DNA from 4 places in the Priestia sp. FW507-14D1A genome. Region 4 is predicted to be linked to each of the others. Evidence: riboswitches for the same ligand, from Rfam matches in the RefSeq annotation. Region 4 holds a riboswitch; each other region holds the start of a gene.
The links. Region 4 has a riboswitch for S-adenosylmethionine ahead of mtnW (2,3-diketo-5-methylthiopentyl-1-phosphate enolase). Riboswitches for the same ligand answer to the same signal wherever they lie in the genome.
Positions count from the first base shown of each region.

Region 1: it holds a riboswitch for S-adenosylmethionine, as region 4 does, so the genes downstream of both, AC3WJG_RS02985 (BMP family lipoprotein) here and mtnW (2,3-diketo-5-methylthiopentyl-1-phosphate enolase) in region 4, are expected to answer to the same signal.
Region 2: it holds a riboswitch for S-adenosylmethionine, as region 4 does, so the genes downstream of both, AC3WJG_RS17180 (methionine ABC transporter ATP-binding protein) here and mtnW (2,3-diketo-5-methylthiopentyl-1-phosphate enolase) in region 4, are expected to answer to the same signal.
Region 3: it holds a riboswitch for S-adenosylmethionine, as region 4 does, so the genes downstream of both, AC3WJG_RS03835 (hypothetical protein) here and mtnW (2,3-diketo-5-methylthiopentyl-1-phosphate enolase) in region 4, are expected to answer to the same signal.

Region 1 covers NZ_JBYSWQ010000001.1:492,129-499,853, forward strand. The annotation lists gene AC3WJG_RS02975 (ABC transporter permease) at 1-897, opposite strand, end outside; gene AC3WJG_RS02980 (ABC transporter ATP-binding protein) at 872-2,404, opposite strand; gene AC3WJG_RS02985 (BMP family lipoprotein) at 2,487-3,497, opposite strand; SAM riboswitch class I at 3,573-3,679, opposite strand; gene AC3WJG_RS02990 (hypothetical protein) at 4,008-4,166, shown strand; gene AC3WJG_RS02995 (hypothetical protein) at 4,257-4,625, opposite strand; gene AC3WJG_RS03000 (putative polysaccharide biosynthesis protein) at 4,639-6,249, opposite strand; gene AC3WJG_RS03005 (YjgB family protein) at 6,581-7,165, shown strand; gene AC3WJG_RS03010 (GNAT family N-acetyltransferase) at 7,193-7,725, opposite strand, start outside.
Region 2 covers NZ_JBYSWQ010000004.1:299,762-307,486, reverse strand. The annotation lists gene sufC (Fe-S cluster assembly ATPase SufC) at 1-221, opposite strand, end outside; gene AC3WJG_RS17195 (carboxymuconolactone decarboxylase family protein) at 461-826, opposite strand; gene AC3WJG_RS17190 (MetQ/NlpA family ABC transporter substrate-binding protein) at 948-1,784, opposite strand; gene AC3WJG_RS17185 (methionine ABC transporter permease) at 1,802-2,470, opposite strand; gene AC3WJG_RS17180 (methionine ABC transporter ATP-binding protein) at 2,463-3,488, opposite strand; SAM riboswitch class I at 3,620-3,727, opposite strand; gene AC3WJG_RS17175 (thioredoxin family protein) at 3,908-4,207, opposite strand; gene AC3WJG_RS17170 (toprim domain-containing protein) at 4,222-4,572, opposite strand; gene AC3WJG_RS17165 (YusG family protein) at 4,754-4,999, opposite strand; gene gcvH (glycine cleavage system protein GcvH) at 5,079-5,462, opposite strand; gene AC3WJG_RS17155 (arsenate reductase family protein) at 5,598-5,954, opposite strand; gene AC3WJG_RS17150 (acyl-CoA dehydrogenase FadE) at 6,071-7,725, opposite strand, start outside.
Region 3 covers NZ_JBYSWQ010000001.1:645,035-652,759, forward strand. The annotation lists gene pdxR (MocR-like pyridoxine biosynthesis transcription factor PdxR) at 1-1,098, opposite strand, end outside; gene AC3WJG_RS03815 (GNAT family N-acetyltransferase) at 1,211-1,609, shown strand; gene AC3WJG_RS03820 (GNAT family N-acetyltransferase) at 1,639-2,478, opposite strand; gene alaP (alanine permease AlaP) at 2,719-4,122, opposite strand; gene AC3WJG_RS03830 (DUF1540 domain-containing protein) at 4,439-4,597, opposite strand; gene AC3WJG_RS03835 (hypothetical protein) at 4,698-5,036, opposite strand; SAM riboswitch class I at 5,106-5,207, opposite strand; gene AC3WJG_RS03840 (hypothetical protein) at 5,329-5,625, shown strand; gene AC3WJG_RS03845 (GNAT family N-acetyltransferase) at 5,638-6,084, opposite strand; gene AC3WJG_RS03850 (YozF family protein) at 6,165-6,605, opposite strand; gene AC3WJG_RS03855 (glycosyltransferase family 2 protein) at 6,714-7,703, opposite strand; gene AC3WJG_RS03860 (DUF6044 family protein) at 7,716-7,725, opposite strand, start outside.
Region 4 covers NZ_JBYSWQ010000002.1:378,727-386,451, reverse strand. The annotation lists gene AC3WJG_RS10425 (carbon-nitrogen family hydrolase) at 19-801, opposite strand; gene AC3WJG_RS10420 (pyridoxal phosphate-dependent aminotransferase) at 914-2,086, shown strand; SAM riboswitch class I at 2,217-2,323, shown strand; gene mtnW (2,3-diketo-5-methylthiopentyl-1-phosphate enolase) at 2,403-3,647, shown strand; gene AC3WJG_RS10410 (2-hydroxy-3-keto-5-methylthiopentenyl-1-phosphate phosphatase) at 3,644-4,309, shown strand; gene AC3WJG_RS10405 (methylthioribulose 1-phosphate dehydratase) at 4,306-4,944, shown strand; gene AC3WJG_RS10400 (1,2-dihydroxy-3-keto-5-methylthiopentene dioxygenase) at 4,960-5,475, shown strand; gene AC3WJG_RS10395 (sugar ABC transporter substrate-binding protein) at 5,598-6,674, shown strand; gene AC3WJG_RS10390 (sugar ABC transporter ATP-binding protein) at 6,691-7,725, shown strand, end outside.

The sequences.
Region 1 (7,725 bases), on a different contig from region 4:
CAGAGACGTAAAAACAATGCCGATCGGATTCGAGTTTGCTAACAAGGCAGCCATCACTCCAGTCCACGCATATCCAGGAACAGTGAGCGCACCGTCTACAAAACGGTACTGTGAACCAAGAACTTCAAATCCTCCAGCTAATCCAGCCAAGCTCCCGCTAATAAACATACTAAGCAGCATGACTTTTACTTGATGAATACCTCCATACGCCCCGAACAACGAATTTTTTCCGGATGCGTTCACTTCGTATCCAAACACAGAGTAGCGAAGCACCGTCCACAGCAGAAGCGCACCTACTAGAGCAATGATAAACCCGATATGAAGAGGCATTCCTTGAAACACTTTTCCAAGCCACGCCGATTGCTCAATCATAGGCGTTTGAGCGAGAGCTGCTGAGCCTGTTTTGTCTTGAAACGGATGGCCTGCTAAATAGCTTGCAAATAAAACAGCGATATAATTTAACAAAAGTGTTGAAATGACGAGCTGAATTTTAAACGCAGCTTCCATCCAGCCTGCTAAAACAGAAAGCAAACCTCCTGCCACAACGGCAGCTGCAATAGCCGCTATAAGCTTGACTATCCCCGGAGCCGGCAGGTAATAAGCGACAATCGCTGCGCTAATCGCTCCAACGACCATCTGTCCTTCTCCCCCTAAATTAAACACACCTGCTCTAAAAGCAAACCCGACACCTAACGCAATTAAAAGAATAGGCGTAGCGCGAGCCAGCGTAGTGGTGAAGAAATAAAAATTACCAAACGCTCCATTCCAGAGCTCTGTATATGTTTGAAGAACCGAACCACCAGTTAAGGAAATAATAATGCCTCCTACTGCTAAGCCAAAAATGACTGCAATAACCGGCTGGATTAATGATTTAAGAAGTTTCTGCAACTGTATCACCTTCTACCGTTCCTCCTGCCATTAATATGCTTAGTTTCTCTTCCGTTGCTTCTTCCCTTGTAAGCTCTCCGACAACGCTGCCTTCGTACATAACTAAAATTCGATCTGATAGGGAGATAATCTCCGACAGTTCGGAAGACACAAGTAAAATAGCGGAGCCATTATTCCGTTTTTGAATCAAGGCATCATGAATACGTTCCATTGCCCCAATATCTACTCCTCGCGTTGGTTCAGCAGCAAGTAGAAAAGAAGTGTTTTGCCCAAGCTCTCTGGCAACAATCAATTTTTGCAGATTTCCCCCTGACAGCTCTCCTGCTTTTTGCTTAGATGAAGTGGCTTTAATCGAAAATTCGTTTATCCATTCATTCACACTAGAACTGAATATCTTTCTTTTTAACCAGCCCATTTTTGAAAATGAAGGTTTATACTGATAGCCCATCAGTGCATTTTCTTCAATCGTATCGTCTTTGGAGGCTCCCCACATATAGCGGTCTTCTGGAATATGAGCGATGCCTGCTTCTCTTCTTTCACGCACAGATCGCCCTGTAAGGTGCTCATCGCCAAGTTTGATACTGCCACTATCTGTTTCTATTAATCCAGCAATGGCTTGAAGCAGCTCTGATTGTCCATTTCCCGACACGCCTGCAATACCGACAATTTCGCCTGCAGAAACGTGAAGAGACACATTTTGCAATACGTTTTTTTGTCCTTTTCCTTTTAAAAAGAGATTTTGTACGTTTAAATGAGAGGTACCTTGTGATGGTATTCTTGCAGGACGCTCTTTTAATTCTCGCCCTACCATCAGCCTGGCTAGGTGGTGAGCATTGGTATCTTCTTTACTTGTGACGCCGACTACTTTACCATTTCGAAGAACCGTAATGCGGTCCGCTACTTCCATCACTTCTTGCAGCTTATGTGTAATAATAACGATACTTTTACCTTGAGAAGCTAAAAAACGGATTGTTTTTAATAGTTCCTTCACTTCATGAGGAGTAAGAACGGCGGTAGGCTCGTCTAAAATAATGATTTCTGCTCCTTGATACAGCACTTTTAAAATTTCAATTTTTTGCTGTTCTCCAATCGAGCAATGCTTTACTTTTTTATGAACATCTACTGAAATTTGATACGTTTCGGTTAATTTCTGTACATCTGCTTTCGCCTGCCTTCTATTAAAAAAGAGGCCTTTCTTTGGCTCATGCCCCAAGACAATGTTTTCAGCCACTGTAAAATGAGGAAAAACCATAAAATGCTGATGCACCATGCCTATTCCGTTTTTAATGGCATCTGCAGGAGATGAAAACGAGACGGTTTTCCCATGTAGCTGAATACTTCCTGAACTCGGCTTTTCCATTCCGTAAAGCATCCTCATTAACGTCGTTTTTCCAGCGCCATTTTCTCCAACCAGCGCGTGAACCTCGCCTTTTTTCAGTGTAAAAGACACGTTATCATTCGCTAAAAACGAACCGTATTTTTTCGTCAAATTCGTTAACTGCAGCAGCTCACTCATTCCATTCATTGCTCCTTTCCACTTTAGGATTTTTTCAAAAATAAGAAAGAGAAGCCAGCCTTACTCGACTTCTCTTTTCAACTCACTTGGCTAACGGATCTTTTACTACGGTTTTTCCATCAATAATCGAATCTTTAATTTCTTTTAATTGATCAATTACATCTTGCCCTACAAAGTCATTAAGAGGTGTCTTGCTGTCTTGAGTCACATACGTTAACCCAACACCTTTTTCTTTTAAGCCGTATGTTACTACGCCCGATTTAAATTTGTCATTTGCGAGTGCTTCTACCGTTTCATAAGCAGCCGCATCAGATCCTTTTAACTGCGATAAAACGATATGCTCAGGATCTACTTCCGTACGGTCAATATCTTGGCCAGCCGTATAAAAACCTTTTTCTTTTGCTGCTTCAAATACACCCAAGTCGCCTACCGCTGAAGCTCCGGCAATAAAGTCAGCTCCTTTTGAAGCCTGTAAAATAGCAAGCTCTTTTGCTTTAGCTGGATCAGAGAAGCTTCCAACATAGTTTACTAGAAACTCTGCTTTTGGATTTGTTGATTGTAACCCTTCTTTAAAGCTTACCGTCCATTTTTTTAATAATGGAATATCATCTGCTGCAACCATTCCTACTTTATTCGTTTTTGTAACCAATCCTGCTGCTGCTCCTAATAAATATGAAGCTTCTTGTTCACGGAATACAACGCTTCTTACATTTGGTAAATCGACCACTGTATCAATAATCGCAAATTGACGCTGCGGGTTTTCTTGAGCTACTTTTTTCAACGCATCTTCGGATTCAAAAGAAGATGTAATAATCAAATCATAATTTTCTGCTACGGCAGCACGCAAATTACTTTCAATGGCTGCTTGGTCCGTGGATTCAATTGTCTTTATATCAATGTTATACTTCTTTCCAGCGCGTTTTGCTCCATCATCCATTTGTTGAAAAAACGGGTTAACTCCAATCTTTTCAGGTAAAACAAGAGCAATTCGCTTCTTTCCTTTCTCTTCACTTCCGCTGCTTTTTGTGCTTTTTGACTGACAGCCAGTTACGAGTAGTACAAGCGCAACGGCTAAAATAAGAAACTTCTTCATTTAACTTACTCCCCCTATAATATAAAAAAAGCTCTTCCTTTATATAAAGGAAGAGCTCGTTAACCAAACGTCTCTTCCTCATCTTCAAGAACATACTGTTCTTAAGGATTTGGCACCATTCTGTCATAGACAGCGGTTGCCGGGTTTCACAGGGCCAGTCCCTCCACCTCTCTTGATAAGGAAAACAATAGCTATTTGTTTTATGTAATATAGTCAATATTAATAGTTTTTTAACAATTGTCAATATTATTTTTCTTTTTTACGCAAAAAAACTTTAAAAACAGATAGGATTATACGGTTTTAGTCTACTAAAATACAGATCAACCTTCTAAATTAATCATCGTATGCCTCCTAGCAAAGCGCTTATGGTAAGTCTGCTAGTCTTCTAGAAGGATCATGTGTAGCAGAGCACTTTTATTACATCTCTTTTGTTAATCCACTATCGATTGAAAACACTTTACCAAGAATGTTAGACTTTTCCTGAGCGATATTTTTTAAGAGGTGTTAACGTTGAAATTGATGAAAGAATTATCTGGAGTAGCTATTGGACTCATTATCGCTTTGGCGGTTTCAAAAATCTTTTTTGATACCCCGACCAATATTGGAATTGTAGTTATTTTTATTACTAGTATGGTCGTAACAGGTATAACAAGAGCGAAACTAAGATAAGATAACCTAACTAAAAAACACCACCTTTTATTCGCAAGGTGGTGTTTTCTTTTAATGATTTTAGTATGTAGTTATTCTCAGTGAATGCTTTTACCCTTCTCTATCAATCATCGTATACTTCCTAGCAAAGCGCTTGTAGTAAATTTGCTCATCCTCTTGTCCATCGTTAAAAACAAGTCGGTTATGATTAATATCTTTTTCTTTTAACACATAGCCTTTTTCATTCATCAGTTGAATATATTCATCTAAATGCCCTTTTTTAACCATATAGTGAAGAGCATCATCTGAATCCGTAGTGTTTGCTACATCTTGACTTCCCACTTCTAACTTGAATACAGCTGTTGCTGTTTGAATGGGACGATAATCTCCAAACACTCTTTCCCAATTTAATAGCAGCAGCGCGCCGGAAATTATTATACATCCTCCAGCCGCTACGGTTAGTACAAATCGTTTTGACACTACTTTCTCTCCTTTACATTCTTTTTCTTCTATTTAATACAATGGATTGCCCTAAACTTGTTTTTACGCCAAGTCCTAGATACACGGCAGCACCTAAAGCAATTGAAATACAAGATGTACTAATTGCAAGTGAAGATGCAGACAGCTTATTTTCTAAAAAATAGTGAGAAGTATAATTGCCGATAATCACAGCGGCTGACATCACACTTACTAATAAAACAGGTGTCAACGCAGCTTGTCCCAGTGATTGAACTCGGTAAGAAATGGATTTTTCAATTAAATAAAAGTTATATATAACCGATACACCATACCCTCCGTAAGTCGCGACAACCGGTCCAATTTCTTTTAAGCTTGAAACCAACAGTACGTTTAATACTAGCTTCACAACAATTCCTAAGCCCAAGCCTAAAATTAGCTTCTTTTGCTGATTAATTCCTTGGAGAATTGCGGCTGTTACTGTAAAAAGAGCAAATAAAACGGCAGCAGGCGCGTACCATTGTAAAACAACTCCACCGATTTCAGGACTGTTTTTTGCTCCAAAAATCATCATATATACCGGCTTGCCTAATAAACAAAGCCCCACAGCAGCAGGAAGAGTAAAAAATAACAGCAGTTGCAGCGTTTTTGTAATCTTTCCTTTTACTTCTCGTAAATTTCCCTGCACAAAAGAAGATGTAATGCCGGGAATCAGCGACATGCTGAAGGCGGTGGCTAGCGATATCGGCACCATCACTAAAATCTGAGCTAATCCAATGACAGAGTTGATTATTTCGGCTTTAGCTTGTCCATACCCTATTGATTGAAAAAGGATGTTAATCGTAAACGTATCAATATTTTGATAGATTGGAATCGCTAAACCAACTAAGACAAACGGAACAGCGTACGTCACAAGCTCTTTGAACATTGAAGAGAACGAAATGAATTTATTATTCTTTCCGCTGTTTACTTCCTTCATAATCAGCCGCTTGCGTTTTAGATAAGTCGCACCGAGAATTCCTATACCCCCTACGCCTCCAATAAACGCTCCAAACGTACCGATTCCAACAGCTTTTGTCATCGTGCTATGAAAAAGGTGAATAACAGCGTATGCTCCTGCTAAAATAAACAGCACGCGCACTATTTGTTCAATAATTGTACTTAGCGCGGATGGTCCCATGGACTGGTTACCTTGAAAGTAGCCTCGTAGTAGACTCATAGGCGGGATAATAATTAAAGCAAAGCTCACCATTCGAATCACGTATACTACGTCTTTTTGACTATTTCCTGAGGAATCTTTTCCGTTAATCACTAGCTCAGAAAGCCACGGCGCCATCGTATAGAGGACTAAGAAGCCTATGATGCCCGTTATCGTCATTAATAGAAGTCCTGCTTTTAATAGATCTTGTCCAGCACGGTAGTTTCCAAGACCGTTATATTTTGATATATACTTTGAAACAGCAAGCGGAAGACCCATCGTCGACAAGCTTAGCATCAAGGTGTATGGACCGTATGCATACTTATAAAGCGCGTATCCTGACGTTCCCACCAAGGCCGTAAACGGAATAATATAAATAAAACCTAAAATTTTTGTTAGCAAAGAAGACGCTGTTAACAAAAGCGTACCTCTCATCAAATTTTTTTCCATACATCAAAACCCCAGAAATAAATATTGTATTTTTAACAAATACTTGATTTATTGTATCATACTTACAATTATTATCTAGTTTTTTATAAAACATTAGAACCCTCTCTATATTACGTTTTTTACCTAATAAAGGAATATAAACCAATCTTTTAACCTATGATAAATGAATCGTTTTTTGCTTTTTACTTTACCTGACGTTTACATTTTAAAAGACGTGTTACATTATATATATCAGTTACCAACTCAACTAAGACTCCTTGACTATTCTGGCCTACCTGCTCTTTTAGGTAGACTGAGGTTGCTAAATCGTTATATATAGGAGGAAAAAATCATGAAAATGAAACAACGACTATCAAAAGCAGCGGCGGCTGCAACGATTACAGGAATTGCTGCGTTTGGATTTGCTCCTGTCGCTCAGCTTGATACACCAGCACATGCAGCTACATCTCAAGAAACAAGCAGTCAAAGTCAAACAGCTGTAAAAAACATTAATGAAATTTACAACGCCGCAGTAAAAGGTGAAGTGCCACGCTTAACGGCAGACTTCAAAATTGGCAAAACACTGCGTCAAGACGTTCGCGATCAGTTCGGTCCCCCGCCTGAAGGTTCATCAAACAACTTTGACTACTATCACGCGGAAATGGGTCACCCTGGATACGCATTTGGCTATGATCAAAATAACATCATTAACGAAATCCGCTATTTTGGTACAAATGTAGAGCGTCAAACAAATCTAGGCTCCATCACCCAAGCTAACTTAAAGAAAGAATTAGGTCAGCCGAACTTTATAGGCAAAGTAAAAGGTGATGGTACTACTCAAACGAAGTACACCTATCACGCCGGCGCCTATGATCTTGAATTCATTTTTGATGATAGCAAAACGTTAAATCACGTTAATTTAGTTAAAAAACCTTAAGTAATAGAAAAAGTAGCAGGCTGTCTGCTACTTTTTTTCATGAAATAAAACCAATGCTGAATCCGCTACGTGTTCATACCCAATCTCCATATAAATCTTGTTAGACGTAGGATTTGTCATATCTGTGTATAAACTTGTTGTTTGAAATCCTTCGTCTAGCATAAGCTGAGAAAGCGTGGATACACAGCTTGAGGCATAGCCTTTTTTACGTTCTTCAAGAGGTGTGTACACATAGTTAATCGTAATGTTATGGGCCGTTGGACGCGTAGCATTGGCAATCGACACATACTTGCCATTCACTTCCCATAGGAATAACCTTCCTGCTTTAATAAAAGCTTCTCCTGTTTTGGCAGCTTGTTCTTTTGATACAGGCTCTCCAATGACGCCCATAAACTCCCAAATCCATTCTGTCACGAGCGGAAGATGCTCCAAGCTTGCTTTTACCAGCACTCCGTCAGCATCCGCTGCTTTTTTTACTTTGTCTAACCGATAAATGCGCTGATCCATTTTTAAAGAAGCTTCTTGATTTTTTAAATCTGCTAGCTTTTGAGAAAGATATA
Region 2 (7,725 bases), on a different contig from region 4:
ATCTCAAGTACATCTTCGCCGTCTAGCGTGATGCTTCCTTGTGTAACCTCGTATTTAGGATGTCCCATGATTGCTGAAGATAATGTTGATTTACCAGTACCGTTTGGTCCCATGATTGCATGGATTTCGCCGCCCTTAACTTCTAAATTAACACCTTTTAAAATTTCTTTACCTTCAATTGCAACATGAAGATCTTTAATTGTTAAAGTTGACCCTGCCATATTAAAACCTCCAGTTATAGACGTATATAGTAAAAAACGATATACCTATATCTTTTTAATTATTCTCATTTTATTCTCATTACAATCTTATAACAAATGAAAACTTATAGCAACCTTTTGACCCAAAAGGTTTTAAACCATTATGTACGTTTTTCAAGACTAAATCCACTCATAAAAAAGTTGCCTTAAAAGACTCCATAGAGCCTTCTAAGACAAGCTTTTTTACTCACTTTATTTACTTAGTGCGTGTGACTAGTCAGTTCTGAAATACACTCTTGGACAAGCGTAACGGACTGACTCATCGCTGCGCCTCCGCCAAATGCTGCTGACACTCCGCATGCTTCTAAAATTTCTTGCTCAGTTGCGCCTTGATCGATGCAGCCTTTTGTATGATAAATCATACAGTACTCGTCTTGAGCTACTACGCTGATTCCTAGCGCGATTAACTGCTTTTCTTTTTTAGAAAGAGAACCTTCTCCAAAACATGCTTCAGTAAACGCATTAAACGTTTTTGTTACTTCCGGCAATTTTTCGCTAAATTTCCCAACACCCATTTTATAATCATGAAGTGCTTGCTCAGTTGAATGACGTGCTTCTTGCTGCATAACGTCAGCTCCCATCATCAGTAAAGTTTTCACGGTTAGTATGCGTGAGAAAAATAAGAGTTATTCGTTTTCCCGCATACAAAAAAGCACTTGCCCAGAGTGGGCAAGCGCTTTTCTTCTATTATTTATTTACCGGCAGTACTCCGCCTTTGTATTTTTCTTTAATGTAGTCTTGAATTTCTTTAGAGTGAAGAACTTTCACTAAAGCTTTCACTGTATCTTTATTTTCGTCGCCTTTGTGAACCGTAATGATGTTTGCATAAGGGTTATTTTCTTTGCTTTCCACTGCGATTGGATCTTTTACTGGATCTAAGCCAGCATCGATAGCATAGTTAGCATTGATAACAACAGCGTCACCTTCATTGTTTTTGTACATCTGAGGTAGCAATCCGCCTTCAACATCGGCTTTAAATTTTAAATTCTTCGGGTTTTCTACGATATCTTTAATTTGTGCATCTGTTTTCTTTACGCCTGGTTTTAATTTGATTACGCCAGCTTTTTCAAAAATTGATAAAATACGTCCTTGCTCTGCTACTGCATCACGCATAATAACTGTGCCGTTTTTCGGAAGATCTTTTAAGCTTTTATATTTTTTAGAGTAGATACCGATTGGTTCAATGTGAATGGCACCGGCACTTACAAAATCATACCCTTTTTCACCCTTGTGATCTTTTAGCACTGAATTCATATAAGGAACGTGCTGGAAGTAGTTTGCATCAATTTCATTGTTTGCAAGAGCTGTGTTCGGTAAGATGTAATCTTGGAATTTTTTAATTTCCAAGTCGATTCCTTGTTTTTCTAAAATCGGTTTTGCTTGTTCTAAAATTTCAGCATGGGGCGTATTAGATGCACCCACAACAATTTTCTTTTCATCTTTTGATCCATTGTTAGATCCACATGCAGCTAATCCTACTACTAGCGCAGATGTTAATGCTAAAGCCGAAAGCCATTTTTTCATAATAAATAATCCTCCCGTTATCTTTTATCAATTTTTGCAGTAATCGCATCTCCAATAAGTTGGATAATAAATACAATAATCAAAATTAAGATCGTAGCAGCTAGCGTTACATCATTATGACTGCGCTGGAATCCTTCTAAATATGCAAGATTCCCGAGACCTCCAGCTCCAATCACACCCGCCATTGCCGTATAACCGACTAACGCAATCGTCGTTACCGTCAAACCAGAAATTAAAGCTGGCAGCGATTCAGGTAACAGCACTTTAAAGATAATAGTGCTTGTTGTTGCTCCCATTGATTTAGCAGCTTCAATAACACCTTTATCAATTTCGCGCAGACCAATTTCTACAAGACGCGCATAAAATGGTGCTGCTCCAACAATTAAAGCAGGTAACGCTGCATTAGCGCCTAAAATACTTCCTACCAATGCTTTGGTAAATGGAATCAGTAAAACAATTAAAATAATGAATGGAATGGAACGAAAGATATTTACAACTGCTGACACAATGGCATATAAAGGTTTGTTTTGCCAAAGCTGTCCTTTGGACGTTAAAAATAAAAGCAAGCCCAATAAAATACCTAGAACAAACGTGGCTATAACTGAAATAGCCGTCATATATAGTGTTTCATTTGTCGCTTGAATAAAATCATCTAAAATAACGTTTGGAAATAGTTTCTCAAGCATTTGTCATTACCTCCACTTCTACCTGCTGCTCATGAATGTATGCAATGACTTTTTCAACTTCTGTTAATTCTCCGTCTAAATGAACGAACAACGTTCCGTATGAACCTGTTTGTGTATGAGAAATCTTTCCTTGCAAAATATTAATCGTTACATCAAACTGTTTTAAAATCGTTGTAATGAGCGGTTGCTCTGCTTTTCCGCCAACAAACGTCAGCTGAATAATTTGCCCGCTTGGATATAACTCCTGTACTTGTTCAATTGTTTCAAACGTTTCTTCTGGTTCAGAAATCTGTTGAACAAATCGCTTTGTAATCGGCTGCTTAGGTTTTCTGAATACTTCTAACACTTGCCCTTCTTCTACCACTGCCCCATTTTCCATAACAGCTACCCGATGACAAATTTTACGAATAACGTGCATTTCATGAGTAATGAGTACAATGGTTAACCCTAGCTTCTCATTAATATCTACTAACAGATCTAAAATAGAATCTGTCGTTTGAGGATCAAGCGCTGATGTTGCTTCATCACACAGCAATACTTTTGGGTTATTGGCTAGCGCTCTAGCAATACCAACACGCTGCTTTTGACCACCGCTAAGCTGTGATGGATAAGCATTTTCACGCCCTTCAAGCCCGACTAGCTTGATAAGCTCGTCTACTCGTTTCATTCTTTTTTCTTTTGAGATCCCTGCTATTTCTAACGGAAAGGCAATATTTTCTCGCACCGTACGCGACCACAAGATATTAAAGTGCTGAAACACCATACTAATTTCTTGTCTAGCTTTTCTGAGTTTTCCGCCTTTAATTTTTCCAATATCATTACCTGCTACTTCGACCGTTCCTGTCGTTGGTGTTTCTAACCCGTTTAGCAAGCGAATTAAAGAACTTTTACCTGCTCCGCTATAACCAATAATTCCGTAAATTTCACCTTGGTTAACGGTTAGATTCACATTATCAACAGCTGTTACTTGACCGCTTTTAGCCTGATAAATTTTTGTAACGTCTGTTAATGTAATCATATTTCTTCACCTTCTTTAGTAAAAACTTAATTATGTTAGGTTGCCCTATAGGATGAAAAAGCCGTAAAACAATTTTCCCCATTAAAAAAGCCTCTCTGCGCATGACAGAAAGGCTCGATATTTAATCCTTTCTCTCATCTTTCAAAGCGCATAGCTTTGCAGGAATTGGCACCATTTCAGTTAGTCTGACGGTTGCCGGGTTTCACAGGGCTCAGTCCCTCCACCTCTCTTGATAAGAGTTCGCAACAATTATTTTGTTTTTGGGAAATATTCATTCATTTATGAACATTCATGAGTGTGATTTTAGCATGTGTCAGATAGGCTGTCAACAGATTTTGTTCTTGGGATAATATCCCAAGATTTCAACAGCCCCAACGGTTTGCTCTCGTTCCATTTCTTCATTTTAAACAAACGTTTGATTATCGAAACTCTTCAAGTACGTGCTCGATGGAATGAAACGCATAGAGTTTTTTTACCATTTCGCCATTTTTCACTTCAATCAAACAAGGTACACTTTCAATTGAAAATACTTCTGCTTTTGAAGGCATATAATTTAAATTGCTCATTCCGATGGTCACACCAGGCAGCATTGCTTCTGCTACGGTTAACATTTTTTTTGCCAGCTGACATGTCCCGCAAAAAGGTGTATGGAAAAAGATAAACGCTCTTTGTCCTTCTTTTAACTGATCGTCAAGCTGTTTTTCGCTCCATTCTTGCATGTTGCTCATTCCTTTTATGTTAAAAATTCTGCATTAACATCGATATTGGCACTCAGTAATACTGTTGCTATGTGATGTCTAGGGGCGGCAGCAACCTCTCGGTACATTTTATCAATATATAGATGCTCTGCTTCCGGAAGCTCTCGTTTAAATTGTTTTCTTAGCTTATTCCCTGAATCATCAGAGTCAACGAGTATGTATACCTCTTTGTTAAACGTAAAGTCAATAATTTCATCCAGCTTTGATAAACTAATCGTACCGTTTGTACAGATAATTTCAATTGGTTCTCGAATGATATCTTGGATACGTTTTTTATCTGATTTTCCTTCGACAATAATTACTTTTTCAATTTCAATTAGCCCCATTTTCATCACCCATAATCGTCAGTTGTATAGTAACATCATTTCTTTATGCTATACAATATTCGTTAATGTATCACAGTTCACCTGTTTTTTAAAAGAAATTTGCAAGAAAGAACTGTTTTAAAAGGCATCTTAAGCCATATTGTTTCCATAAAACAAGAAAAACAGCGGCAGTTGCCACTGTTTAGCACCATCCTGCTTCTTCGTCGCAGTCTGTATATTTTTGCGTTTCACCTTGCTTTTGTACATCTGTATATTGGTAGAATTTATTATTTTCTTGCGAATACCCTTCTTCAAAGCGGTATTCATTGCCGCTTGTTCCGTAACTAACTTCACCAATTGGCTGCTTATCAACATATAATTTCATGCCGCCGTCATGAAATTTAGCTGTAACGCGATCTGTAACGTCCATTTTTTGTTTTTCAAACATAAAAAGACACTCCTTTAGTTTGTTTACTAATAGAGTGTCCAGTCAAAAACTTTTCATAAAGACAATTTATGGAGGAGTATTATCCTTCGTTTGTCATTTCTTCGTATTGCTCTGCTGTCATTAGCTTGTCTACTTGAGAAGCATCAGACGGTTTGATTGTAATCATCCATGCTTCTTCGTATGGAGATTCATTAACAAGTTCAGGGCTATCGCTTAAGTTATCGTTTACTGCTACAACTTCACCGCTAATTGGTGCGTAAAGCTCAGAAACTGTTTTTACTGATTCAACGCTGCCAAACGGCTCGTCAGCTTCTACTGTTGCTCCTACTTCTGGCAGTTCAACGAATACGATGTCGCCAAGCTCAGCTTGAGCGAAATGCGTAATACCTACGCGGACAACGTCTCCTTCTGTTTTTACCCATTCATGCTCTTCAGAATAACGCAAATCTTTTGGTGTACTCATCTTAATCCCTCCAAAATATGTATCGTAATTTGTTTATATAAAAAGCGCCTTCAACGTGGAGAACACTTTCTACAACCTAAAATAACTTCCTATTAACAGTGTAACGTAAAAGGTAAAAATTTTCTATTTGAAAACTTACTTCCACACGTCCTCAAACTGCTCTTCTTTGAAGCCAAGCGTTACTTTTTGTCCATCTGTTAGCAGCGGACGCTTAATTAACATGCCATCTGACGCAAGAATAGACAGCAGTTCGTCTTCACTCGCACTGCTTACTTTATCTTTAAGCCCTAATTCGCGATATTTTTTACCGCTTGTATTAAAGAATTTTTTTAATTCTAAGCCGCTGTTCTGATAATAAGATTGCAGCTGCTCTTTTGTTGGCGGGCTTTCTACAATATGAATTTCTTCATACGCTACTCCGTTATCATCCAGCCACTTCTTGGCTTTTCGGCACGTGCCACACTTTGGATATGAATAAAAAAATAATGACATTTCGTCAACCACCCTTTATTTTAAGCTTTTTTCGTATTTTAACACATCCTTTATCATTTACCTAGATAGAGGCTTCTTAAACAAAAAGGAGCTCGTAAAACGAGCTCCTTTTTCCCTTAAACTGTGAACTTCTCTACTTCTAGAAGCGTTTTTGCAATCTCGCGCTTTACGCTAATCACATTGATTGGTGTATAGCGCGTTAACTTGCGAAGAGACGAAAGCATGACTCTAAGCGTATCACCTTGTTCAACGCCAATTAACGTTTCTTTTGCATCTGCTTCAATTCGATTAAATGCTTCTTGGCAAAATACTTGTGTATATTTTACCTTCAAGCTGTTTTGATCTGCACCTGTTTTGGAAATCGCTTTTTCAGTACGTAAAACAGTGGATTCCATTGCATATACGTTACTAATCATATCGGAAATATTAACGAGAATTTCTTGTTCTTTCTCTAATTCTTTACCGTATTTCTGTGCAGCTAGACCTAAAAGCAAGAGCGCAATTTTCTTCCCATTTTGCACAAGCATTTTTTCTTGATCTAACGGCTCATTGCCTACTTCCTGCGGCATAAGCATCATCAATTCTTCTTGAAGCGTTTGTGCTTTTTGAAGCAGCGGAAGCTCTCCTTTTAGCGCTTTGCGTAAATACGTGCCTGGTACTAAGAGACGATTAATTTCATTTGTTCCTTCAAAAATACGGTTAATGCGGGAATCACGATACAGGCGCTCAATTTCATACTCACTCATAAAACCATAGCCTCCGTGAAGCTGCACCCCTTCATCTACGATGTAGTCAAGAGATTCCGTGGCAAACACTTTGTTTAATGAGCATTCAATGGCATATTCAGCAATGGAAGCGGCAATTTGTTTTCCGTCTTTTTGCTGTTCTTCTGAAAGCTGGCCCATATGGTCTTCAAAAAGTCCTACCGTACGATAGACGGAGCTTTCAGTTGCGTACAATTTAGAAGCCATTGTTGCTATTTTTTCTTGGGTTAATGAAAATTTAGCAATGGGCGTTTTAAACTGCTGACGCTGGTTAACATATTGAGACGTGATTTCTAACGCACGTTTCCCTGCTCCAACTGCTCCAACTCCAAGCTTGTAGCGCCCAATATTTAAAATGTTAAACGCAATCACATGCCCTTTGCCAACTTCACCTAACACGTTTTCTTTTGGAACAAGCGCATCTTCAAGAATCAACGTTCTGGTTGAGGAGCTTTTGATTCCCATTTTCTTCTCTTCCGGTCCAACCGAAACACCTGGAAATTCGCGTTCAACGATAAAAGCAGAAAATTTATCGCCGTCGATTTTCGCATACACCACGAACACATCAGCAAATCCGGCATTCGTAATCCACTGCTTTTCTCCATTTAACACATAGTGTGTGCCTTCTGCGTTAAGGCGAGCTGTTGTTCGAGCACCGAGGGCATCGGAACCAGAACCAGGTTCTGTTAACGCATATGCTGCTATTTTTTCCCCAACTGCTAAAGCAGGTAAATATGCTTGCTTTTGCTCTTCTGTTCCAAATAAGACGATTGGCAATGACCCAATTCCTACGTGAGCACCATGAGTGATGGAAAACCCGCCTGCTCGAGACATTTTTTCAGCAATTAAAGCCGAGGTAATTTTATCTAAACCGAGTCCACCGTATTCTTCCGGTACATCTGCACCAAGCAAGCCTAATTCACCAGCTTGTTTTAATAACTTTACAGAACGGTCAAACTCATGCTTTTCTAAATATTCCACTTGTGGAAGGACTTCATTTTCTACAA
Region 3 (7,725 bases), on a different contig from region 4:
TCTCATTTTATTCAAGTGACGTTCCCAGTGGCCTTCTTTCATAAACAGAAAAAGCGTATGCTGATGAAGTCTTGAAACAGGCTGTTTAAAAAGTCCACAGTGCTTCATATAGCTTGTGCGAAGCCGGTGTGGCAGCACGGCATAGCTTATTCGAAGAGAAGGCATCAACGATTTTGAAAACGTACCCGTATAAATAACGCGATCGTCTTGATCTAATCCTTGAAGCGCCGGAATCGGTTTTCCTTTATAGCGAAATTCCCCGTCATAGTCATCTTCTACAATATAGCCATTCGTTTCTTCCGCCCACTCTAGTAGTTCAAGTCTTCTTGCAATCGGCATGACCATCCCAATAGGAAATTGATGAGACGGCGTAATGTACACCGCATCCGCTCCGCTTTCTTTCAGTTCCTTCACTTTCAAGCCAGAATTATCGAGAGAAATAGGGATAACTGACATGCCTTGTTCTTGAAAAACGTGCCTCGTTCGGTGAAAACCCGGATTTTCAAACCCAATTATTTTTTCTTTCCCCAGCGTGACAGAAAGCAGCCACATAAGATACTGCGTACCTGCACCTATCACAATTTGCTCCGCCGTACAGCGCACTCCTCTTGAATGATAAAGATACGCTGCAATTTCTTGACGAAGAAGATGTTCGCCCTGTGGATGTCCGCTATAAAAAAGCTGGCTTTCATCATGATAAATAGTTTGAACCGTTAGCTTTTTCCACGTGTTATACGGAAATTTTTCTACGTCTACCTTTCCATGGCTAAAGTCAATGACAGTTGATTTCCGGTCTTCTTGCGGTAAAGAGACATAGGCTGGAGGCAGTTCTTGAAGCACAACTTCATTTTTTATCTCTTTTACAAATACTCCTTTCCTGGCTAGTATCTCGATATAGCCTTCAGCTTCTAACTGTACATAAGCCGCTTCAACCGTATTTTGGCTAATGCTTAAATGAAGAGCTAGCTTTCGTTTAGAAGGCAGTTTTTCATGAGGCGGAATGGTACCTTTTTGAATTTGTTGTTTTATGTAGATATAAAGTTGCATGTACAAGGGATCTGCTTTTCTTTTATCAAGCAAAGGCGTTAGCTCTAACATAGTGTTCTTTCCTTTCTAACTGATACTATTAAATTCGCTGTTTCTGACACTTACTCTCAGTTCAGATTCTTCATATACTGGACTATATCTTATAAATTAAGGAGATGACGCAATGACTATCACTTATAAAACCAACGTCTCAATCCGTGCGGAACAAGCTGCTGAAGTATTTGTACATTCCGGTATTGAACGTCCTGCACAAAATCTTGATCGTATTCAAAGAATGCTTGATCACGCTTCTCTTACTATTACCGCTTGGAACGACAGCGAACTCATTGGCATAGCCAGAGCGTTAACAGATTTTAGCTACTGCTGCTATTTATCGGATTTAGCTGTTGTAAAAGACTATCAAAAGCAAGGAATCGGTACACAGCTCATCAAACATGTTCAATCAGAAATCGGCGAAGAGACCGCGCTGATTTTACTTTCAGCTCCTTCTGCTATGAACTACTATCCAAAAGTCGGCTTTCATCAAATTGATAATGGGTTTAAAATTGGGAGAATTCGGTAGAGGCGAAGAAAGGAGCTTCTCCTTTCTTTTTATCCAAACGCCTGAGCTGCTATAGCAAAAAGATTGCCCTGTCTAGCAGGGAGAGGATTGACACCATACGCCATAACAGGAGGCTCATTTTGAAGCTGAAATCCGTGATTTTCCACAAGTTTCTTTAACGTTTCCTCATGAGAAGACAGGTCAATTCTCAGCTTTTCTTTGTAATTCTTCGCTAGTTCATAAATGACTAGCATCGCTGCTTCAGCGTTTGGAGCAACTACGGGACCAATCACGATATTGCTCGGCGTACGAACCGCTAAACCATAGCCCGTCATTTTATTTTGTTCGTTTTGTAAAACAACTGCTTTTTCAGCTTGCTGAATTCTACTTTTTAAAAATAGCTTTCTATTATCTCCAAATGCTGCTTCATCAAGCTTGACAATCCCTTTGAAGTCACTTCTCTTTAAGGATCGTGTATAAAATCCTGAAACTTTAAAGGCTCTTGGTGTGTATTCACTGCTTATGTATTTACTTACATAGTCCACGGTTTTAAACCCTGCTGTTTGATATAAGTGCTTACCTTCTTTTGTCGCAATTAAGTAGGCATTCATCTCAGGGGAAAGAACTTGCAGACAGTGCTTCATGAGCTGCCCGGCTAACCCTTGTTTTCGGTAATCTTTTCTCACAATCACCATTCCTATAAAAGCTGACTGATTTTTGTACGAAATTACGGCCACACTTGATACGATGTCTCCGTTCTCATTTCTATGGCCAAATACGTCTCCAGATGAAAAAATCGTATGTAAATCTGCTTCACTATAATCCCATTTTTCCAGCTGCGATAACAGCAGCAAACCTTTTATGTCTTTTTCACTAAATGTTTCAATCATTTCTGCATATGTCCTCCCAACTTTTCGATGCTCTGTGTGGCGTTAAAAAGCATAAAACTAACATACTCATCCACTTTCAATTACCGTTTAATCATTAACGAATTCTCTAACTAAATAGTACAGAATAAATAGAATATTTTCTACATTATTTATCCGTACCAATGATCCCTTAAAATAAACTAATCATTCGCACATAAACTAATGAAAAAAGACCTCTTTCCAAGAAAGAGGTCTTTTCTTTTATTTCACTAGCTTTTGCTCAGTCCCAGCTGAACCTTGACTTCGTTTATGAAATCCTTTTGCGTAGTACGCGATAATAAGACCGATAAACCATAATGGTCCGATGACAACTGCAATTCTTGTATCTGGATTATATGCCATAAGAACCACCACCAGCGCTAGGAACGCAAGTGACACATAAGATGTTAACGGAAATAAAGGCATTTTATATTTCAGCTTTGCCTCTTCACCTGTTTTTAACGTTTTGCGATACTTAATTTGAGAAAGCAAAATAATTCCCCATGTCCAAATCGCACCGAATGTTGCAATGCTTGTTACCCACGTAAATACCTTGGCAGGCACAATGTAGTTTAACGCTACTCCGACTAATAGCGCACCGGCTGATGCTAAAACAGCTTTTCCCGGTACGCCGCCTTTTGTAAGCTGGCCGTATCCTTTTGGCGCTTCTCCGTGTTCTGCTAAGTTAAACAGCATACGGCCTGTACTAAAAATACCGCTGTTACAAGAAGAAAGAGCTGCTGTTAGTACAACAAAGTTAATGATACCAGCCGCCGCTGGAATGCCGATTTTTTCAAATGTTAATACAAACGGGCTTCCCTGTGAACCAATCTCTTGCCACGGATAAATCGACATAATGACAAATAACGCACCGACGTAGAAAATCAGAATACGCCAAAAGACAGAATCAATCGCTCTTGCTAGAGATTTTTCCGGATTTTTCACTTCTCCCGCGGTAACGCCGATCATTTCAATTCCTAAATACGCAAACATGACCATTTGCAGCGACAGCAAAATACCTTTGAATCCGTTCGGGAACAGTCCGCCGTTGTCCCACAAATTTTTAATACCAGTCGCAACGCCGCCGTTGCCGATTCCAAACACAATCATTAATAATCCAACGGCAATCATTAACACAATCGCTAAAATTTTAATAAGTGCAAACCAAAATTCCAGTTCACCATATGCCTTAACAGCTAAGAAGTTAACCGTTGTCATGATGACAAGCGCCGATAACGCCCAAATCCAGTTTGGTACATCCGGATACCAATATCCCATATAAATACCAACGGCTGTAATTTCAGCCATACATGTTACAACCCATAAAAACCAGTAGTTCCAACCTGTTAAATAACCAGCAAGCGGCCCTAAATAGTCGCGTGCGTACTTGCTGAATGAACCTGCAACAGGTTTTTGAATCGCCATTTCTCCAAGTGCTCTCATAATAAAAAACATAATCATTCCGCTAAATCCGTACGCTAATAATATTCCTGGCCCTGCTAATTTAATAGCAGATGCAGATCCAAGAAACAGCCCTACCCCTATGGCTGCTCCTAAGGACATCAGCGTCACATGCCTTTCTTCTAACCCGCGTTTCAATTCTTTCCCCTGAGTTTTCCCCTGCATAAACGTCTCCCCTTTTTCCAATCTGTCAAAACGAGATGAACACAGCCTTTTTGTTAGCGCTTTCATATAAGTTTGTGCTAAAAGACAGCTAGGCTGTATATTTGTATTCTATCACCTTTCTCTCACTTTTCTTTTGTCGAAAAACAAAAAAATTATCTTATCATTTTGTTTAAACGCACAATTAGACATAGGCACTGCTTTTTTACTATGTATTTATTATTGCACTTAAGTAATAGTATTTTCAAAAAATAGAAAAACGCCGACTCAACTCCGTCAGCGCATCGTTCATTTTATGCTTTTTTATAAAAACTAGCATTTATCTCGCGGGTTCAAAAGTTTTACAGCCAGGTTCTTCCATATCAGAAACATGGTGACTACTTTCAGGACTCACAACGTAAATGGACTCTGCACTGCATTTGTTTCCCGATTTCCAATACATGCACTCATTCACTTCACATAATACACCTTGGGCCACTGTTATCCCTCCTTTGCTTGTCTTATCTATTTACTACCCGAAATATAGCGCTTCTAACATTCACACGCAAAAAAACCGCTTGTTTCTCAAGCGGATCTTTTTATTGCGTGTGTTCAACATACTGTTTTTTAGCTAAATATAACTCACGGCTCAGCGTGATCCGCCGTTCTCTCAAGCGGCTTAATTTAGCCTGAAATTGTTCGTTAGTTGGCTCTTCTTGAATCAAGCGATACGTAAAAGAAATATCTTCATTTAACTGTTTAAAATCTTCCCATATCTCTTGAACGAGGGCGGATTGTTTGTCTTCAAATGAACGATTTTGCTGCGTTTTTAGCGCAGCTAAAATTTCCTGCTGCCACGTTTCGTCTTTTATTTCTTTGGCTAATAAGTATAAATCTAAATAATCATCAGTGCTTAACGCTGTTTGTCTATTGTTCAATGTCATCACCTTTTCTACACGAAATTTTTCTTCCTAAGAAGAGGGTTTCATCATAGAAAAAGATTCCTCTCCTTATCTGTCAGAGCTAGGCTATGCTGGAATTAGCACCATTCAATAATTGTGGTTGCTGAGGCTTCAAAGGGCCAGTCCCTCCACCTCTCTAGATAAGAATATTTCGTTTTTAAATTATTTCTGACTATTCTAATATGTTTTGTAGGTTACGTCAATAGCTTTTCAATAAAAAGAAAAAAGAAGTAAAATATGGTATGCTTTCATAAAGGATGGTGAGCACATGAAACGATATCTGTTATCTGCTTTTTTGGGAAGCCTGCTGCTGCTTCTTACTATTGCTTTTTCATCTACTTTCCATATTGCAATTGTCAAAACAACCGGAAGTATTGGAGGGATTATTTTAGCAGCGGCGGCTTTGATTATGAACGCGCTTGAAGATCCCCCCTCCTCAGACAATACAGGTGGAGGAGCCGTTGAAGTACTAGATAAAGGTTCCGTTTGGGCTACTTATTTACTTTTACTTTCATTACCGAACCTCATCGCATGTATAACATCTTATGTTTTATGGACTCGCTGACATTCATCAACGTTACGGACGTTTTGCCACTTGGAAGCTCATTGATATTTGTTTATCTACAAAGCCAAGTTCACGATACACATGCTGTGCAAAATTCCCAGCATGAACGCTGAGTCTGATTTCAGGGTATCCTTTGATAGACAATTCATCAATTGCTTTTTGCATTAACGGCTTGGCTAGACCTTGCCCGCGGTATTCCGGTACAACATATAATTCGTAGATAAAGCCCATTTCTTCTTTTGAAAAGAAGTCGGCAGATGGGCCGATAAGAACCCAGCCTGCGAGTTTATTTTCTTGTCTCGAAACTAAATAATAACAGCCTTTTTCAAGGGCACTACCAACTAGTTCATTTACGCGTTCTGCTGACGGATGAAACTGCTTCATTGTTCCTTCAAACAGCGCATCAGCAGATTTTTTCCGAATTTCTTGTATTTCTTCTTCAGTAGCTTTTGCAATCATTACGATCTCTCCTTTCGTGTTCGTTTTCCACATACGAGGATAAATTCCTGCAAAAAAAGTCTTCGCCTAAGCGAAGACTTTTATTTAAATTCAAAATGTTCTTGATGACTACCTTGTTCGTCCGTCCAGTTAATCATAATATCTAAACCTGCCGCTTTTCCAGGAACAGCAAAATTCGCATAGCGAAAACGCTGACCGCTTTTGCTTAAGTTAGACCGTTCAATAGGAGAAAACAAGCTGTATTTCGCCTTATTTTTTCCTTCGTGCCGAAAAGCTTGGACCTGCACGCGCTCTACGTCTTTTCCAATGTTTTCAACGGTTAATCCATATGTATGATAGACGTTATTTTTCCACTTTAGCTGATTATCTCCCGCCATGCTCGCTTTTGTGAGTTCAACCGACCATTGTTCAGATGATTTCTTCATTGGAAGCTTCTCAATCGAAAGAGCGCTGACATGAATGGCTGCAAAAGCAAGCCAAACAAAACAAAAAGTGCTGACTGTATAAAATAGTCTTTTCATAGATTCTGATCTCCTTAGAAATTTTAGTAGTAGCATTTCCTGTTCACTTAAAAATTATGATAAACGCTTTAACAAAAAAGCCTCTCCATTTAGGAGAAGCTTCTTAAATTAATGCATAAGCAAATCTTTTTGTTTGTCTAATGAGTGTTTTGTATATAAATCTCTTTCAATCGCATATTTAGGACGCTGTTTCACTTCGTTAAAAATCTTGCCAATATATTCTCCGACAAGACCCATTCCCATTAGCTGCAGGCCGCCTACAAGCCAAATCGATAAAATAAGAGACGTCCAGCCGATTTGCGTATGATCTAAATATTTTTGAATCAGCGCATAAATACCAAACGCAATACTAAAGAGAAAAGAAGCTCCTCCAAGCAGCGTCAATAAGCGTATCGGCGCTACGCTAAAAGATGTAATCCCGTCGAATGCAAAAGCAAGCATTTTCTTTAGGGGATATTTTGATTCGCCCGCTGTCCGTTCTTTGCGGTCATATGTGACTTCCGTGGAGCGAAATCCTACTAATGGTACAAGGCCTCGTAAAAAGACGTTGCCTTCTTTATATTTCATAAGTTCACCAAGAGCACGTTTGCTCATGAGACGAAAATCGGCGTGATTTTGAACGAGCTGAATTCCTAGCCTATTCATAAAACGGTAAAACCCTACTGCCGTGGTTCGTTTAAAAAATGTATCGGTTTCTCTGCTGTCTCGAACACCATATACGACTTCATACCCGAGCCAATATTTCTCTACAAAAGTACGAATAACGCTGATATCATCTTGCAAATCTGCGTCAATGGAAATGACGCAGTCAGATTGCTTATGGGCTGCTTCTAGTCCTGCCAGCAAAGCATTTTGATGTCCTACATTCCGCGCTAGCTTTAACCCTTTTACAAACAAATTGCTGCAGCTTTCTTTTTCAATAAGCGACCACGTGCTGTCTTTGCTTCCATCGTCTACAAATAAAATGGTACTTTCACTTGATACAAGACGTTCATTTATCAGTTCTTTTATTACAGTAGTTAATTGAAAAGATGTTTCTGTGAATACTTCTTCTTCGTTGTAACATGGAACAACAATTGTTAAAATAGGTCTGTTCATGTTATTGCCCCCTTACTTTGCT
Region 4 (7,725 bases):
ACGGCTGTCAATACATAATTAATAAAATTCTGTACGGCGATCTGTAAAGACAGGAATTTGTTTACGAATTTCTTTTACAAGTTCCAGGTTAACGTCAGCACTTAAAAGTTCTTCGCTATCGCCAGCTTCAGCGATTATTTCTCCCCACGGATCGATGACTAAGGAATGTCCGGCAAATGTGTTATTAGGATCTTGGCCTACACGATTACACGCGATTACATAGCATTGATTTTCGATTGCACGGCTAATGAGCAGGGCTTTCCAGTGGGCAAGTCTTGGAGCCGGCCACTGAGCGACAACAAACAAGACTTCTGCTCCGCTGCTAGTATGAACCCGTATCCATTCTGGAAAACGAATATCGTAACAAATAACTCCTGCGCACAGTGACTGTTCAAGTGTAAAAAGATTTTTTGCTGTTCCTGCTTCTAAATACAGGTGTTCATCCATTAATTTAAATAAGTGCAGTTTACTGTATTGTGATACTTCACGACCTTTTCGGTCAAAAATATACATCGTATTCGTGACACCTTGCTCTGTTTTTTTCGCAATCGAACCTGCCACAATATTTACTTCGTTTGTTTTAGCAAACTGAGAGATTAATTGCTTGGCTTGCTGCCCTTCATCATCTGCAATTTCGTCTAGCCGAGTCAAATCATAAGCTGTATCCCATAGCTCAGGAAGCACAAGGATATCAGGGTTTTCTTTCAGGGCTTCCGTCATTTTTTGTTCGATATATTTTCGGTTTTTAGTTGGGTTTCCAAACGCAATATCAAGCTGTAAACACGTAATTTTTACACTCACTTTATCATCCGTCCTTTTTTTAGTAGTTGAAAAAAATGACTTTACAAGTTGAGTATTACAATATATTATTTGTGACTAGAATTTCAAGAATTTTTTGAGAAGGTGTGCGATGATGAAACAATTTGAGCAATCGGAACTATTAAAAAGTTTACCAAAACAATTTTTTGCATCACTTGTAGGCAAGGTAGGAAAAGTAATGGCCCAAGGGCACGACGTTATTAACTTAGGGCAGGGAAATCCCGATCAGCCTACTCCTTCACATATTGTAGAAACACTGCAAAAAGCAAGTGCTAATCCTATGCATCATAAATATTCTCCATTTCGGGGGCACCAGTTTTTAAAAGAGGCCGTTGCGACTTTTTATAAACGAGAATATGGCGTTGATGTGGATCCTGAAAAAGAAGTAGCTATTTTGTTTGGCGGGAAAGGTGGACTTGTAGAAATCCCGCAGTGCTTATTAAACCCTGGAGATACGGTGCTGGTTCCCGATCCTGGATATCCTGATTACTGGTCTGGAGTAGAGCTTGCAAAGGCAAAGATGGAAGTGATGCCGCTCACGGCTGAAAATCATTTTTTACCCGTATACGAAGAGATAAGTGAACGTGCTAAAGAACAGGCAAAGCTCATGTTTTTAAACTATCCGAATAATCCTACTGGTGCAGTAGCAACGGCAGAATTTTTTGAAGACACCGTGGCGTTTGCTGCCAAGCACGATATTTGTGTGGTACACGACTTTGCCTACGGAGCAATTGGATTTGATGGTAAAAAGCCAATCAGTTTTTTACAGACTCCTGGTGCAAAAGAGACGGGAATTGAAATTTATACTCTTTCTAAAACGTATAACATGGCGGGATGGCGAGTTGGATTTGCTGTAGGAAATGCAAGTGTTGTAGAAGCTATTAATCTTCTTCAAGATCATATGTATGTCAGTCTCTTTGGGGCGGTTCAAGAGGCAGCAGCCGCAGCTCTGTTAGAATCTCAACAATGTGTGAATGATTTAGTTAAGCGCTATGAATCTAGACGCAATACCTTTATTCAAGGGCTTCGAGAAATTGGTTGGGATGTTACATCTCCAGCGGGCTCCTTTTTTGCATGGCTAAAAGTTCCTGAAGGATATACTTCTGAACAGTTTTCAGATTTACTTCTTGAAAAAGCTCACGTTGTAGTGGCGCCTGGAGTAGGCTTTGGAACATATGGTGAAGGCTATGTGCGCGTAGGACTGCTGACGGATGAAGAGCGTATGAGAGAAGCCGTATCTCGAATAAAAAAATTAAATTTATTTTAAAAACGCATTGACAATCCTTTTTGAGTTGGCTTAATATGTAAGAAGTTAACGAGATTAATAACCGATAAATCCTAGCGGTATTTTTTATTTAGTATATAATCTATGAATTTAATTTAAATAAATAGCAACTTTCTTATTAAGAGTAGGTGGAGGGACTAGCCCGATGAAGCCCGGCAACCGACTTAACGCATGTTAAGCACGGTGCTAATTCTTGCAGCAGCAGCTGAGAGATAAGAAGAGCAACGAAAGCCTCTTCTTAATCACAGAAGAGGCTTTTTTATTAACGATATTAAACAGCAAGGGAGTTTTTAGCATAATGAGTGAAATCGTTGCAAGCTACTTACTACATGATAATAAAGGGAATTTTTATAAAAAAGCGGAAGGAATTGCTTTAGGACTAACCGTCGGCTCATGGACAGATCTGCCGCTTTTAGATCAACAGCAGCTTCAAAAGCATAAAGGGCGCGTCGTGTCCGTAACTGAGCTTCAAGATTGCGAACGTGTAAACGGATATTTAGGCGGAGAAATTAAGCAGGCAATTGTCAAAATTGCTTATCCAACTGCCAACTTTTCAAGAGATTTACCGGCTATTCTAGTTACAGTTTTCGGAAAACTATCACTTGATGGAAAAGTGAAATTATTAGACTTGGATTTTCCTGATGAATTATTAGCTCAATTCCCAGGACCGCGCTTTGGAATAGAAGGTATCCGAGAGAAACTAGGCGTTTATGACCGTCCGCTTGTGATGAGTATTTTTAAAGGCGTGATTGGAAGAGATATGACGTACTTAACAACTCAGCTGCGTGAGCAAGCGCTTGGCGGAGTGGATTTGGTTAAAGACGACGAGATTTTGTTTGATAGTGAACGAACACCTTTTGAAGCTCGCGTTACAGAAGGGAAAAAAGTACTGAATGAAGTATACGAAAAAACGGGACACCGCACGCTGTATGCTGTTAATTTAACGGGTCGAACGTTTGAATTAAAAGAAAAAGCGAGAAAAGCAGCTGAGCTAGGAGCCGATGCTCTTTTATTCAATGTATTTGCTTACGGGTTAGACGTACTGCAGGCACTTCGAGAAGACGATGAAATTAACTTGTCGATTATGGCACACCCAGCTGTTAGCGGAGCGCTTACGCCATCAGAGTTTTACGGTTTTTCAAATTCATTACTGCTTGGAAAGCTATTGCGTTTAGCCGGAGCGGACTTCTCTCTGTTTCCATCACCATACGGAAGCGTAGCGCTTTCTCTTGAAGATACGACAGGCATTGCCTACGAATTAACGCGTCCTGTATACAAATATAAGCAGTCTTTCCCGGTTCCTTCAGCAGGAATTCATCCTGGAATGGTACCGCAGCTTGTGAAGGACTTTGGAATCGACAGCATTATTAATGCAGGAGGCGGAGTTCACGGTCATCCAGAGGGAGCTATCGGAGGAGGAAAAGCATTCCGTGCGGCGATAGATGCAGTACTCTCTCATCAAACATTAGCCGAAAAAGCTGAAGAATCAAAAGAGTTGCAAAAAGCTTTGCAACTATGGGGAACAGTAGAGGTGAAAGCATGACATCGTTAAAAATCTTTTGTGACTTTGATGGAACAATTACAAATAGCGATAACATTATTGCTATTATGAAACAATTTGCTCCTCCGGAGTGGGAAAGTATTAAAGACGACGTGTTGGCACAGCGCGTCTCTATTCAAGAAGGAGTAGGGCAAATGTTTGCCTTGCTCCCCGTGGAATTAAAAGAAGATATTATTTCTTATATTTTAGAGACGTCTGCTATTCGAGATGGATTTGATGATTTTATTGCCTATACAAAAGAGCACCATATTCCGCTTTATATTGTAAGCGGAGGAATTGACTTTTTTGTAAAACCACTTTTGGGAAATCGAGTTGCAGAGGAAATGCTCTACTGCAACGGATCTGATTTTTCCGGTGAGCATATTTCCATTACGTGGCCTCATACATGTGATAAACAGTGTACAAATGACTGCGGCTGCTGTAAGCCAACGATTATTCACCATCTTGCAGATGAAAGAGATCATACGGTTGTTATTGGCGATTCCATTACGGATTTGCAGGCTGCCAAATTAGCTGATACGGTCATTGCACGTGACTTTTTAATTGAAAAATGTGAAGAGCTATCTCTACCGTATCGTCCTTTTTCTACTTTTTATGATGTAATTCATCATTTACAAGAATTAACAGAAGAGGTGAAAGCATGAGTATCATGGCTCAGCAAAGGTTGCATGAGCTTGCGGATATAAAAGATGAGCTGGCAGAGCGCGATTGGTTCTTCGGTACAAGCGGAAACTTAGCAATTAAAGTGGACCAAAATCCAACAACTTTCTTTGTATCAGCAAGTGGAAAAGATAAACGAAAACGTACAAATGAAGATTTTTTATTAGTTGATCAATACGGAAAGCCTGCAGAAGACACGCATTTAAAGCCTTCTGCTGAAACGCTTCTGCACGTTAAGATTTACAATTTAACGAATGCTGGGTGCAGCCTTCATGTACATACAATCGACAATAACGTGATCTCTGAACTGTACGGAGATGAAGGCGTTATTTCATTCAAAGGTCAAGAAATTATTAAGGCGCTAGGTATTTGGGAAGAAGATGCGGAAATTACTGTTCCGATTATTCCGAATTACGCAGATATTCCGACACTAGCAGAAGAGTTTTCTCATCATATAAAAGGCGATCAAGGCGCGATTTTGATTCGTAACCACGGGATTACGGTATGGGGGAAAAATGCATTTGAAACAAAAAAAGCGCTAGAAGCCTATGAATTTCTATTTAGCTACCACGTCAAATTACTGTCACTTAAAGGCATTAAGCCAAAGGTGCATTTATAAAAGGAGGAAACAACAATGGCGCACATTCGCTTACATGTAAACAATAAAAGAATTGAAACTCAAGAGGAAGTATCAGCTTTTCTGGCAAACAATGAAGTTATTTATGAAAACTGGGACATTACAAAACTTCCAGAAAATCTTCGTGAAAAATATGATTTAACTGATGAAGAAAAAACAGAAATTTTAAACGCTTTTGGTGAGGATATTAAAGATATTTCTGAACGCCGCGGTTATAAAGCTCAAGATGTTATCTCGTTATCGGAATCTACACCAAATATTGATGAATTGTTAAAAAACTTTCAGCGCAAGCATATTCACACAGATGACGAAGTTCGCTTTATTGTAAGCGGTCATGGAATCTTTGTTATCCAAGGAAAAGACGGCGAATTTTTTGATGTTGAATTAGAGCCGGGCGATTTAATTTCAGTACCAGAAAATATTCTTCATTACTTTACACTAATGGAAGATCGTAAAGTAGTCGCTGTCCGAATTTTCGTGACAACTGAAGGATGGGTACCTATTTACGCATAACAATTACTTGTAAAGCATAGGTCATCATCACCCCGCTTTTACATCTAAAAGCGGGGTATTCTTTGGATTATTATAAAACTAACTATTTTTATATGAATAATAAGTTTAATGGGAGGAACACCATGAAAAAGAGTAAAAAAATGCTGTGGCCACTTACTTTGCTCGTGCTTCTAGTCTTTGCGCTGGCTGCCTGCACGAAAGAACAGCCAAGTCTAAACGAGAAAGCACAGGCAGCTCCAGCGCAGCAAGCGGCTTCTGCTAAGCCTGTACAGCAAGAAGGAAAAAAGGTTACGAAAGATACAAAAATTGCGCTTATTTCTGAATTTACGTCAGGCACTCACGCTGCTCAGTACATAACAGGTGTGACAAAAGCGGCTAAAAAAGCAGGGGTACAGCTATCCGTTTCTGATTCAAACAATGATCAATCCAAAATGGCTGCTTATTTAGACACGGCTATTAACCAAAATGTTGACGGTATTATGATTGACCACGGCCGGGCTGAAACTCTTGAACCTGGCGTGAAACGCGCGATTGCAAAAGGAATTCCCGTTATTGCAACAGACGTAGAATTAAAAGTAGAAGGCGTTACAACAATTGACCAAGACGATTATATGCTTGCGCTGCAGGGTCTAAAACAAATGATGCAGGACATTAATGGAAAAGGAAACATTGTATATGCGTTTGTTGGAGGCTTTGCGCCGATGGAAAAGCGCGACAGCATTTATAAAATTATGATGAATCGCTACCCAGATGTAAAACAAATTGCTACGTTTGGAAGCGCAACGGACAACACCTCGTTAGACACACAAAATAAAATGGCAGCTGTGTTGAAGCAGTATCCAAATAAAGGAGACATCGCGGCCGTTTGGGCACCTTGGGACGAATTTGCAAAAGGAGTAACAAGAGCGATTAAAGAAGCGGGACGAGACGAGATTAAAGTGTACGGAGTGGACTTATCTGATGAAGATCTGCAAATGATGCAGGCAAAAAACAGTCCGTGGAAAGCGTCAGCTGCCGTAAATCCAGCTTCAGTAGGAGAAAAGCAAGTTGATCTGCTTCTTAAAAAGATTTCCGGTCAAGAGATTCCTCGCTACTATTCATTTGATCCGGTTTTAGTCAAACAAACAGACTTGCCTAATCAAACGATTAATATGGATCAGCTTAGTCAGTACGTAAAAGAATGGGGCAATAAAGAATAGAAATGGAGGGACAGATATGACGAATGAGCTTTCAATGAAGAACATTACAAAAAACTTTGGTTCTTTTCAAGCGCTGAACAAAGTTGATTTTACTGTTCAAAAAGGGGAAATCCATGCTTTATTGGGAGCCAATGGTGCCGGTAAAAGTACGCTGATGAAAATATTGTGCGGAGCTTACGATGAGTACGAAGGAAAAATATTCAAAAAAGGAGAAGAAATCTCCATTTCTTCTCCTAAAGAAGCTAAGCGCCACGGCATCGGCATTGTACATCAAGAAGTAGATGTAGCGCTGATTCCTTCGCTGTCAGTAGCTGAAAACATTGTGTTAGACGTGCAGACTTCTAATAAAAGTAAGACATTTGTAAACTGGAAATCTATTTATAAGAAAGCGGAAGAAGCTCTTTCTTTACTTGGCTCTTCTCTATCCGTTAAAAAAAATGTCGTTGACCTAACTCTATCAGAAAAACAGCAGGTGCTTATTGCACGTGCAATTGTACAGAATGTTGATTATTTAATTTTGGATGAACCAACCGCACCTCTTAGTGTGGAAGAGACGAAACAATTGTTTTCTGTGATGAGAGAGCTGAAGAAAAGCGGAGTAGGCATTATTTACATTTCACATCGCCTTCAAGAAGTGGTTGATATTTGCGACCGTTTAACCGTTTTAAAAGACGGACGCTATGTAGCTACAAAAGAAACTTCACATACATCGATTGAAGACGTGATTACGCTTATGTTAGGAACGTCTTCTGTAAAACAATGGGTCAAAAAATCAGCAGAAATTGGAAACGAACTGTTACATGTAGAAGCATTATCTCTTCCAGGGCGCCTTTCTAATATCTCTTTTCATGTAAAGGAAGGAGAAGTAGTCGGTATTGCAGGGCTTGTTGGAGCGGGGAAAACGGAGCTTTGCCGCAGTCTATTTGGTTTAGAACAATATGTGAGCGGCAGCGTGCGGTTAAAAGGCAAGAAACTAAAGTTGAATAAACAGCCTTATTATTATATTGCACAAGGTCTTTCTCTTGTTCCTGAAGAACGAAGAAAAGAAGGG